One region of the Yoonia sp. D2-7 genome, then DNA from elsewhere that is predicted to be linked to it. Evidence: riboswitches for the same ligand, from Rfam matches in the RefSeq annotation. Region 1 holds a riboswitch; the other holds the start of a gene.
What was found. A riboswitch is a leader RNA that binds a small molecule or an ion and turns the genes downstream of it on or off. The one in region 1 is predicted to bind thiamine pyrophosphate.

Region 1 (5,814 bases):
CGGCACGAACGTCGCCGGTCTTGGCCAGTTGTGCAGCCAGCGCTGATGACAGGGTGCATCCGGTCCCATGTGTATTGCGGGTAGCGGTGCGCGCGCCCTCGAACCAAGTGATGTTGTTCGCGGTGACCAGACAATCAGGACTATCGGCATCCGGCAGATGTCCGCCTTTCATCAACACCGCGTCTGCTCCAAGCGCACAAAGCATGCGACCCTGATCTGCCATCTCATCACGTGCTTGCGCTACCGGCATGTCCAACAGTTGGGCTGCTTCCGGCAGGTTTGGGGTTAGTATGTTTGCGATGGGCAACAGCGCATCGCGCACCACGGCAATCGCATCGGGGTCCAAAAGGGACGCGCCGCCTTTTGCGATCATAACCGGATCAAGGATGATAGGGGCGTCGCGGTCAGCCAGTGTATCGGCAACCGCTTGTGCAATATCGGCATTTGCGATCATCCCGACCTTTACGGCATCGACACGGATATCATCAAAAACTGCGTTGATCTGGTCGCGCACGAACGCTGGCGGCACCAAATGAACACCGCTAACGCCCTGCGTGTTTTGCGCGGTGAGCGCGGTGATCGCCGCCATCGCAAATGCGCCATTGGCGGATATGGCTTTCAGATCGGCTTGAATGCCCGCGCCGCCAGACGGGTCAGACCCCGCAATGCTTAGAACGTTCGGGATCATTGGACGGGCTCCTGAAAGAATAACTCGGCGGCTGACTTCGGGTCGACTTGCCCGCAAATGGCGGACACGACAGCGAGGCCATCAACGCCGGATGCCAATACGTCCGCTTGATGCTTGGCTTTCAGGCCCCCGATCGCGACGGTCGGCAGCGACGTCAAAGCGGCCAATTCTGCCAAACCAGCAAAACCGATCGGCGCCTCGTGATCTTGCTTTGTTGCCGTGCCGAATACCGGCCCGATCCCAAGGTAATCTACGATATCAGGGTCGGCTGCTTGGACAGTTGCAGCTGTTTCGCATGACAATCCCAAGATTTTGTCGGGGCCCAATATCCCGCGTGCGTCTGCCGGAGCCAGATCACTTTGACCGATATGCGCACCGCAAGCATCGGCCTTGATCGCGGCGTCCAGATCATCATTGACGATGACCGGAACACCGGTGCCGACAAGTGCGGCCTTGATCGCGCGGGCCATGTCGACCCGTTCGCGGGTGCTGGCGTCCTTGGCACGCAGTTGCACCATTGTGACGCCGCCCGCGACCGCCTCTTGGACTGTTTCGACCAGCCCATGACCGCGGCACAGTGCTGTGTCTGTCACCAGATACAGTCGCAATTGTTGGCGCAGGCGGGTCATGACTGGATCACGTTGGGCAGATCGTCCGGCTGCACGGCGCTTAGCGCATCAAGGAAATGCATCTGAAAACTGCCGGGGCCCTTTGCCTGCTGCGCGGCCATTGTTCCTGCGACTTTGTAGTGCGCCAGCGTCGCAAGGGCAGCGTCAAAAGCGGGGCCAGTGGCGGCATAGGCGCCCATCAACGCTGTTTGCGCGCACCCCAACGCGGTTACCATCGGCATGATGTCAGACCCGCCAGTGACCTTTGCTGATTGGGTTCCATCTGTCACAAAATCGACCGGTCCGGTGACCGCAATCACACTGCCGTGTGCCTTGGCGATTGCGCGTGCAGCATCTTCTGCAGCATCCACGCTGTCGCCGCTATCGGCACCTTTACCGGCACCCGCCGCACCTGCCATCGCTAAAATCTCGGACGCATTGCCGCGTAGGATCGTGGGACGCAACGCCAATAAATCCTGAGCGACGCCCTTGCGATAAGTCGATATGAAATGTGCAACAGGGTCCAACACCCACGGGATGTTTTTGTCATTCGCCGCGTTTGCGGCTGCCAACATGCTCGCGGCCCATGGGGCGGACAACGTGCCGATATTGATCGTCAGCGCGCCACAAATCGGGGTGAATTCTGCAATTTCTTCAGATGCATGAACCATTGCGGGCGAAGCACCGGCCGCGAGAACAACGTTCGCGGCCACGTTCATCGCGACGTAGTTCGTGATGCATTGCACCAACGGGTTCTGTTCACGAAGCGTTGCCAAAAGGTGTTGCGGGGCCATGATGTCTCCTTTTTCAGCGGAAAAAAGAGACGACGCTCGCGCAAAGCCCGGAACGCACTACCTCCCTCCGCCAGCATTATCTGGTTCAGGTTCAAAGGGTACGTCTCAGCCTTTCGGCGCCCCTGGTACGGTTTGCGTAAATGCACGGGACAGGCGGGTCAAACGAAAAAATTGCCCCATGGGTTGTCTGATGCAGAGGCCCACAGAATTCTTATTGCCCAATAAGTAGGCGTTTTCGAAGAAATGCGAAGCGAGTGCGATGCTTGCATGTCGAACCTGACCTGAATATCCGCCGACTGCGTGCAACGGCTTGATCTTAGCGATAACTCTGTTTTTCTGACCCTATGGACACTTCAAAGAAAAAGACGCTTCGCACGCAATTATTGCCACTTATCGCGCAGGTCTATCCGGACATCGACGCGGATATCCTTCTTAGTCAAATCGTAGACGCTTTTTGGCCAGATGGGACCAAACCACGCAAACATGGCCGAACGCCGAGCAATGATCTGTGGACCGAACATGATGCGGTGTTGATTACCTACGGGAATTCAATACTGGACGGGGCACACAAGCCGCTGGATTTGCTTCATGATTTCTTGCTGCGTCGTCTGAAAGGCGCGGTGAACGGTGTCCATATCCTACCGTTTTTTCCCTACACGTCTGATGATGGTTTTGCGGTATCCGACTTCCGGTCCGTTGATACGCAGCTCGGTGACTGGGCCGATATCAACCGGATCGGGGACGACTTTCATCTGATGTCGGATCTGGTGCTGAACCATGTTTCTAGCCAAGGCACGTGGTTCAACAGTTACTTGCAAGGACAAGAACCCTACGATCAGTTCTTTTTTGAAGCCTCGCCAGACGATGATTTGAACGAAGTCGTGCGTCCGCGGACCACGCCGCTTTTGCAAAAGGTCGAAACCGCGAACGGTCCGCGCCACGTCTGGTGCACGTTCAGCCATGATCAGATCGACCTCGACTTTCGCAATCCAGAGGTGCTGCTGGAATTCCTGCGCATCATTCGCCTGCATGTGGATAACGGGGTGCGCATTGTGCGGCTCGATGCGGTTGCCTTTCTTTGGAAAGAAATCGGGACGCCATCCATCCACCTGCCGCAAACCCACGCTATTGTGCAATTGATGCGGGTGTTATGCGATTTTGCTGCTGAAACAATCATATTGCTGACGGAAACCAACGTCCCAAAAGCCGAAAACCTAAGCTATTTCGGCAACCGGAACGAAGCCCACGCGATCTACAACTTTCCCCTGCCGCCATTGATCCTGCATGCGATGATGTCGGGGTCTGCGCATTATTTGCGTCGCTGGCAAAGCGGGATGCCGCCTGCGCAATTTGGCTGCGCCTATCTCAATTTTACGGCCAGCCACGACGGCATCGGCATGCGCCCCGTAGAGGGTATTTTGCCCGCTGTCGAGCAGGCCAAAATGATCGACACAATCAAAGACATTGGCGGTCTTGTGTCGATGCGTGCCCTGCCTGACGGGGGGCAGGCGCCCTACGAAATCAACACGACGTTCTACGATGCCACGTCGCAAACCTTCACGGGGCAAGACGATCATCACTTCGACCGGTATGTCTGTTCGCAGACCATCGTCATGTCACTTGAAGGGATCCCTGCATTCTATATCCATTCAATGCTTGCGACACCAAACGATCACGCACAGGTGGAAAGGCGCGGCATGAACCGTGCGATCAACCGCCATCGGTGGGATTATCCGACATTAAATGACCTGTTAGATGATCCTGAAACGCCGCAGGCGCGTGTTTTAGGCGCATTGACCGAACGCTTACGGATCAGGGCCGCGCAACCGGCATTTCATCCAAATGCGACGCAATTCACGATGCCGCTGGATAACCGCGTGTTCGGGGTTTGGCGGCAAAGTTTGGACCGGCACCAATCCATTTTTGCACTCCATAACGTCAGCGCTGAAACCGTGCGCGTGGATCATATGTCCATGAACCTGATCGACGATGAGCCTTGGATAGATCTGCTTAGCGGCGATCCGGTCGACATGGATGCAGGGGGCCTGACGCTTGCCCCCTACCAATGTCGTTGGATCAGCAACCGCGGTTAAGTCACTGAAACTCTGCAACATCCGCAAGTGCTGCGGCGTTCATGTCTGCCAAGAACAACGGATCGGCCGCGTGAACCCGGTTCCATGTCGGGATAAATGGTGTCTCGTGCGGGTTTTCCAAGAAGACGTGCCCTGCGCGCATAATGTTTTCAGCAAACAATTCGATTGATCTTTCTTCCGCATGGCGATCAATCGACAGCCCGTTCATCTTGGCATCGTTGTAATAAGATTCCAGCAAATCAAGCGCGCAGCGATAATAGGTCGCTTTCAGCGTCCGGAACACATTGGCGGTAAACACAGTACCATCAGCGGCGAGCTTGCGAAAGACAGCTTTGCAAATGTCCGTGGACATCCGGTTCAGACCGGCGCTGGCTTCATCAATGCTAAGCTCTTGATGTTTATGATCATAAGCATCCGAGATTTCGACCTGACACACCGCTTTTGGCGCAAGGTTACGCCATGCCTCTGACAGAACCCCAATCTCGAGGCCCCAGTCAGACGGGATACGCAGGTCAGGCAAAATCGAGGTCCGCATCGCAAATTCGCCGGACAATGGGTACCGGAAACTGCGCAGGTAATCGATGTAATCGCGGTCCCCAATGACCCGCTTCAGCGCGATCAACAACGGGCTAACCAGCAGGCGCGTCACACGTCCGTTTAGCTGATCGCCACCGATACGGGGGTAATATCCTTTGGCGACCTGATACGGGAAGTTCGGGTTCACGACCGGGTAAACCAAGCGGGCGAGCATATCTTTTTCGTAGGTCAGAATATCGCAATCATGGATCGCCATGACGTCGCTATCGGCACAGCCCAGCAGATAACCCAAACTGGCCCAAACGTTTTTGCCCTTACCTTTCTCGGACGGAGCAAGACCCATCGCCTCCAGTCGCGCACCAAGCGCCAACATCCGTGGGCTGTCGTTCCAAATGACGATGTGATCTTGGTTTAGGCCCTCAAAGAACGACTTGGCGTGACGGAATTGCGCTTCGTCCGCCGCGTCCAGACCGACGATGATCCGATGCAGGTATTTGACTTGTGACAGCTCGGACAGAATGTTCGGCATCGCTTCACGTTCAAGTTCCGAATACAGGCACGGCAGGATCAGCGAAATCTTACGGGTCTGCGAAAAGACATCCAGTTCGTGCTCCATCTCGTCGGTCGATCGTGTGCGCAGGTTGTGTAGCGTCGTGATGTTTCCGTTTTGATGAAAGTCAGCCATGATGGATGGTCCTTTTACAGTTTTAGTCGGTCGAGCAATTCAATAATGGCCGCGTTCCAGCCGATGGGCCCCGCAGCGCTTGTTCGTATGATCCGGCCTTCGGTCTCCCCCGCCAAGGCGGGCAGTGGCGCACGGTGCGGGTTTGCGACCACGACACCGTAGTCTGCGGTCGTCAGCATTTGTACGTCATTCGGGGCATCACCCAACGCGATGGTGTGTTGGGGCGCGTATGTTTGCATGATGTCGCGCATCTTAATGGCTTTGTTGCCACCAAAAGACAGGGTCAAGAAACGACCGCCTTGTTGGGCAATGATCCCGTGGTCTTTCAGATGGTCAATGAAACGGGTCTTCTGCGCGTCGTTGCCACGCCATTGGCCCGGTTCAGAAAACGCCCGCTGCTGCGCCAGTT
Region 2 (5,814 bases), 980 kb from region 1:
ATCGTCTTGAACCAATTTGAAAGGCCCGCCAGTTTGGTGGGCCTTTTGCGTTTCGGGTGCTAGCCCAAATAGGCTTTTAATGCCGCCGGTGGATCGTCGAAAATCCGTTGTCCGTCGACGGGTGGGTGGGCTTTGCCATCAGCCACCAGCACCACACGATCCGCGATACGTCGTGCATCGTCGGGATCATGCGTCACCATGACAATGGATTTGCCAGCCGTAGCCAAGGTCGTTGTGACCAATTCCAGCATCTCGTCTTTTAGTGCAGGGCCTAAGGCCGCGAACGGTTCGTCCAGCAAAACCAAAGGCCGATCCGAAACCAGCACGCGGGCCAGTGCCGCGCGGCTTTGCTGGCCGCCGGACAGCGCGTTCGGTTTGCGCGATCCTAAATCAGTCAAGCCAACTTGCGTTAGTGTCTTAGCGACCGTCTCTTTTTGAGCGGTTGAAAGCTTGAGGTCGGGCTTAATCCCCAGACCGACGTTCTGTTCAATCGTTAGATGCGGAAATAGATTGTTGTCCTGAAACAACATACTGACGGGGCGTTCACCGGGCGGTTGCTTGGACAACGATTTATCGTGCCAAAGGATGTCGCCTGCAGTCGGCGCGATGAATCCGGCTATCGCCGCCAAAAGCGTAGATTTGCCGCCACCGGACGGACCGATGATCGCGGTGATCCCCGTTGGAAGCGCAAGGTGCGCAGTCAGGTGGAACGTGCCCTGTTTCAAAGTTACGTTTTCAAACGTCAGCATCAACGCGTCCTCCACGGTCACAAATCCAAAACAATAACAGGCTGAGCGCAACTAAGAGCAGCCCAGCACCCGCTGCCGCGTCCATCTGATAGGCACCCATGAGACGGTACATCGCAAGAGGTAAGGTTGCGCCGTTTTCATCCGCGAATAGGGCGATCACTCCCAAATCTCCCATCGACAGTGCTGCCGCGAGGCCAAGCGCAAAGCCTAGTGGCCTGCGTATGCGGGGCAATATGATCAGACGTAACCGTGTCCAGCCCGTGACGTTCAGCTGGTCCATCAACCGGCCATAGTCGGCGACAACGCCATCAACGGCAGGTGCAATGGAGCGCAGCGCAAATGGCAATGCCAGCGTCGCGTTGACCAATGCCGTGACGGGCAAGGCAAGATCGGATGGCCGCCAGAAGGGAAAGACAATCAGGAACAGGCCTGTGCCCACGACCAGACCTGATGCGGCAAGAGGCAAAACGCCAATGATTGACACGATGCGCCCGCCTTGCAAGGCAAGCGCCAACGCCATCGTGATGCACAAAATTGCAGATGCGAGCGCGACAAACACGGATCGCGCGGCGGCTTGGACAATGCTGAATGGTAATTCGGACAGGCCCATGATTCCGTTGATCACGACCATCGACAGGGGCACGATCAGAAACGCGGCGGCAAGGCCGATCCAAGCAAAATCGATGGACCGCGATCCATCCCAACGCTGCACCACGCGGTCCAGACCCGCGCCGAAACCATCCACGGCCGTGACTTGCCATGCGACGATGGCTGCAATGGTGCAGATGCCAAACTGGATACAGGCCAGTAAAGCGGCGCGCCCAAGGTCGAAATCGAACCGGACAGCTTGATAGATGGCGAGTTCCACTGTCGTTGCCTTCGGCCCACCGCCAAGGGTCAGCGCAACCGCGAAACTGGTCAGGCAAATCAGGAATATGACAAGAAATGTTCCGGGCAAAACGCTGCGCAGCATCGGCCATTCCAACAGACGACCGACAGGTGCGTTTAGCGTCGCCGCAAGCCGGAAACGCTCGGACGGGATCGCGAGCCAGCCTTGCAGAATGAACCGCGTCGCGAGTGGCAGGTTAAAGAAAACATGCGCCAGAACCACGCCATGAAAACCGTAGATCGTAAAGGTGGGGAGGCCCAACACCTCTAACCCTGCATTCAAAATACCGTTGCGCCCGAAAACTGCGAGCAATCCAAGAACGGCCACGATGACGGGAAGAATAAACGGGGCACCAAGCAGGGTAATCAAAGCCCCGCGTCCCCGAAAGGACTGCCTCGCCAATGCGCGTGCGACAGGGATCGCGATGATGATGCTGACCAATGCAGATACAAATGCCTGCGATACCGTAAATTTGATCGCGGCCCAATCTGCGGCAGAAAGGCCAGTGCCCACTTCGGCCCGCATCGCAACTGCGATCAACGTGCCAAGCGTCAGCACCAGCACCAACATCCCCGCCATGACAGCGGGGATGCGCGTGATTATTGGGACAGCGCTGCGCGCCATTCGGCCAATGCCTCTTCACGAACAGCAAGCGCATCTTCAGGTGTTTTCAGCAAAGATGTGGCTGGCGCGATCAAAGTGTCGAAACCGTCAGGCAGACCATCCGCAGGTGTGGCGGCTGGGTACATCCAGTTGGTTGTTGGGATGATGGATTGGAACGCGTCTGACACCATGAATTCCAAGAACTGGTCAGCCAATTCGGGCACATCGGTGCCTGCCACTTTGCCAGCGACTTCGACCTGCATGTAATGGCCGTCACTGAATTCCCATGCGACCTTGCTATCGTCTTCTTCGGCGATCAGGTGGTAGGCGGGCGACGTCGTGTAGGACAACACGGCATCCGCTTCGCCATCAAGGAACAGACCGTAGGCTTCGGACCAACCGGGTGTCACGGTGACAATGTTGTCAGCGATCGCGTCCCAGAATTGTGGGGCTTCGTCGCCGTAAACTTCTTTCGCCCACATCAGCAGACCAAGGCCCGGTGTGGATGAACGTGGGTCTTGGATCACGACCTTGATGTCGCTCTCGGCCAATTCGCGCAATGACGTCGGCGCGTCCGCGTCGGCGTTGCCTACAAAAGCGAAATAGCCCCAGTCAAACGGCATAAATTCCGTATCGGTCCAGCCCAATGGCAGCGTCAAGTCAGCCGTGATGCCGTGTGGTGCAAACAGACCTGTTTCACGGGCTGCGGCTGTCAGGTTTGTATCCAGTCCGAGCACGATATCGGCTTCGGTCCGTGGTCCTTCCAACTGCAAACGTGCCAGCAATGCAGCGCCGTCACCAGCCCCGACAAATTCCAGATCACATGCGCAGATTTCCTCAAACGCCGCTTCCACCGCAGGGCCGGGGCCCCATTCGCTGGTGAAGCTGTCGTAGGTGAGAACAGACAATTTCGGGGTCTCTGCCGTGGCTGCAGTCGCCAAGCAAAGTCCCGCAACAGCTGTCAGATAAGTGGTTTTGAACATCGTATCCTCCAAATGCGACGGGCGGATTGGGGGATAGCGTGTGTGCTAAACCTTCCCTCCGCCGGTCTTAACCGGTTCAGGTTCAACGGGTCAGCTTGCGCAATCTCAGCCGTATTGGCCCCCCGAGGTAGAGCGTTGGTAGGATGCTTTATGGGGAAGGGCAAGGGGAGCGGTTAACGCGTGTTAACGGCTAGCCATCGTTTCTAGCGTTTGTGATCCACGTGATCAGCGTTTCGCGGGCGTCGGCGTCCATCTGAATCGCGTTGGGTGGCGGCATGGCGTGTGAAACGCCAGCGTGCAGGTAAATCTGGGTTGCGTGTTTGGCGACGTCCGCTTGCGTTTCAAGGTACACGCCTTTGGGGGCCCAGCGAATGCCATCCCAGAAGGGTTCGCGCGCGTGGCACATCGAACAATTCCCAAGCACGGTGTTGTAGGCCTCGTCGAACCCTTCGGCAGACGCATAATGCTGTTCATAGGGCGTCATCGCGCGGGCTTCGGCCTGGTCGATGGTTTCTGTCGACCTGACTGATGACAGCCAAGCGATGATCAGCATGAGCAAGACGGTGACCGCCCACGTCCAGTTTGGACCAGCACCCGTGGCGTGCATCGTGTTGAAATAGTGTCGGATCGTAACGCCGGTCAGGAAAATCAGGCTTGCGATGATCCACGCGTATTCAGTCCCGAACGCCAGCGGGTAGTGGTTCGACAACATCAAGAACACGACTGGCAAAGTCAGGTAGTTGTTATGTGTCGACCGCAGCTTTGCGATCTTTCCATATTTTGCATCAGGCGTGCGCCCTGCTTTCAGGTCTGCGACAACGATGCGTTGGTTCGGCATAATTTGGAAAAACACGTTTCCTGTCATGATCGACGCGGTGAAAGCGCCAAGATGCAGTAACGCAGCGCGCCCTGTGAATATCTGGTTATACCCCCACGCCATCACAACGAGGATGACAAACAGCAACACCATCAACGTGGTTGGTTGTTCGCCAAGCTTGGATTTGCACAAGAAATCATAGGCCAACCAACCGATGGTCAGTGAACCGCCAGAGATCAGGATACCCTGCCACAACGTCAGATCAGCCTTGGTCGGATCGAGCAGGAATAATTCGCCACCGACCCAGTAGACGATCATCAAAAGGGCGGCACCAGACACCCACGTGATGTAGCTTTGCCATTTATGCCAGATCAGGTGTTCGGGCATGTTTGGGGGTGCGACGAGGTACTTCTGGATGTGATAAAAACCGCCGCCGTGCACCTGCCATTCTTCGCCATGCACGCCGTCGGGCATGTTCGGTGCTTTCTTTAGGCCAAGATCAAGCGCGATGAAAAAGAACGATGCGCCGATCCACGCCATGGCCGTGATCACGTGCAGCCAGCGGACGGAAAATGCGATCCAGTCCCAAAGAATTGCCATGTCGTACATTAGGGTCTCCGCCGTGCCATGTATAAAGTGCGGCCACACTAGGCCGCTTGTGATTATTCTGCTATTGCTTGGAATGGCCAAACAGCATCAAAAAATCCAGAACAATGTCATACCTCGATAATATCCGAACTTTTGTGCGCGTCTACGAACTCGGCAGTATGTCTGCTGCTGGGCGTGATCTGCGGATATCGCCTGCTGTGACATCAGCGCGGATATCGCAACTTGAGGAAAAATTGGGCGTTCGGCTGTTCCAGCGGACCACGCGCAGCCTGACCGCGACCGAACAAGGCCAAGCGTTCTATGGTGGAGCCTGCGAGGTACTAGAGGCCGTCGATGCCGCCGAAGCGAAGGTCGTGAACATCACCGATCAACCGCGCGGATCACTGTATGTTGCCGTGCCGTTGGGCATCGGGAAACGCTTGATCGCACCGCTTATTCCCGGTTTTTTGGAAGAATATCCTGACGTGCAGGTCAGGTTGCGGTTGACGGACCGGACAGTTGATCTGACGACGGAAGGGCTAGATCTGGCGTTTTTCATGGGCCAACCGACGGACAGCAATCTGCGGATGCGCAAAATCGCGGATGTGGAACGCGTGCTTTGCGCTGCGCCCGATTACATCGCGGCCCGTGGTCATCCCCTGGACGGCACAGCGTTGATTGCGGACGGCCACGAATGTCTGAACCTGCGCTTTCCGGGTGCAACCGAATTCCAGTGGCGGTTGATGACCCCCGATGGCCCCAAGAAGTTTCAGGTCGCGGGGCGTTACGAATGTGACGATGGCGATGTGTTGACCAATTGGGCGTTGGATGGCTGCGGCGTAGCGCTCAAGCCGGTATTCGAGGTCGCGGATCACATTGCGGCTGGCAGGCTTGTGGTCGTGGCGGATGAGACGCCACCAACGCCTGTGCAGCTGGCCTGCTTGTTCACGCACCGACGCAATCAAGACCCTAAGACACGGTTGTTTATGGACTACGTGATCAGCCGGATCGCACCGATTGTCCGCGCCGCCGATTAACTACCGCGATAGGTGCTGTAACCGAACGGAGATAGCAGCAGCGGCACGTGATAATGCGATTGCTCTGACATGCCGAACCGGATCGGGATGATATCAAGAAACCGCGGGTCCTCAGCGGGTGTGCCGATCGCATCAAGGTAGGCGCCCG

Region 2: linked by a shared signal. The riboswitch ahead of thiB (thiamine ABC transporter substrate binding subunit) and the one ahead of thiM (hydroxyethylthiazole kinase) in region 1 are both predicted to bind thiamine pyrophosphate.

What each region holds. Positions count from the first base shown of each region.
Region 1 is NZ_CM147912.1:1,275,266-1,281,079, forward strand. It holds gene thiD (bifunctional hydroxymethylpyrimidine kinase/phosphomethylpyrimidine kinase) at 1-688, opposite strand, end outside; gene thiE (thiamine phosphate synthase) at 685-1,317, opposite strand; gene thiM (hydroxyethylthiazole kinase) at 1,314-2,090, opposite strand; TPP riboswitch at 2,136-2,224, opposite strand; gene AC0L7R_RS06180 (alpha-amylase family glycosyl hydrolase) at 2,435-4,183, shown strand; gene AC0L7R_RS06185 (glycosyltransferase family protein) at 4,185-5,405, opposite strand; gene AC0L7R_RS06190 (HAD-IIB family hydrolase) at 5,420-5,814, opposite strand, start outside.
Region 2 is NZ_CM147912.1:290,965-296,778, forward strand. It holds gene AC0L7R_RS01275 (ATP-binding cassette domain-containing protein) at 60-749, opposite strand; gene AC0L7R_RS01280 (thiamine/thiamine pyrophosphate ABC transporter permease ThiP) at 736-2,262, opposite strand; gene thiB (thiamine ABC transporter substrate binding subunit) at 2,238-3,224, opposite strand; TPP riboswitch at 3,261-3,359, opposite strand; gene AC0L7R_RS01290 (urate hydroxylase PuuD) at 3,415-4,650, opposite strand; gene AC0L7R_RS01295 (LysR substrate-binding domain-containing protein) at 4,755-5,666, shown strand; gene uraH (hydroxyisourate hydrolase) at 5,663-5,814, opposite strand, start outside.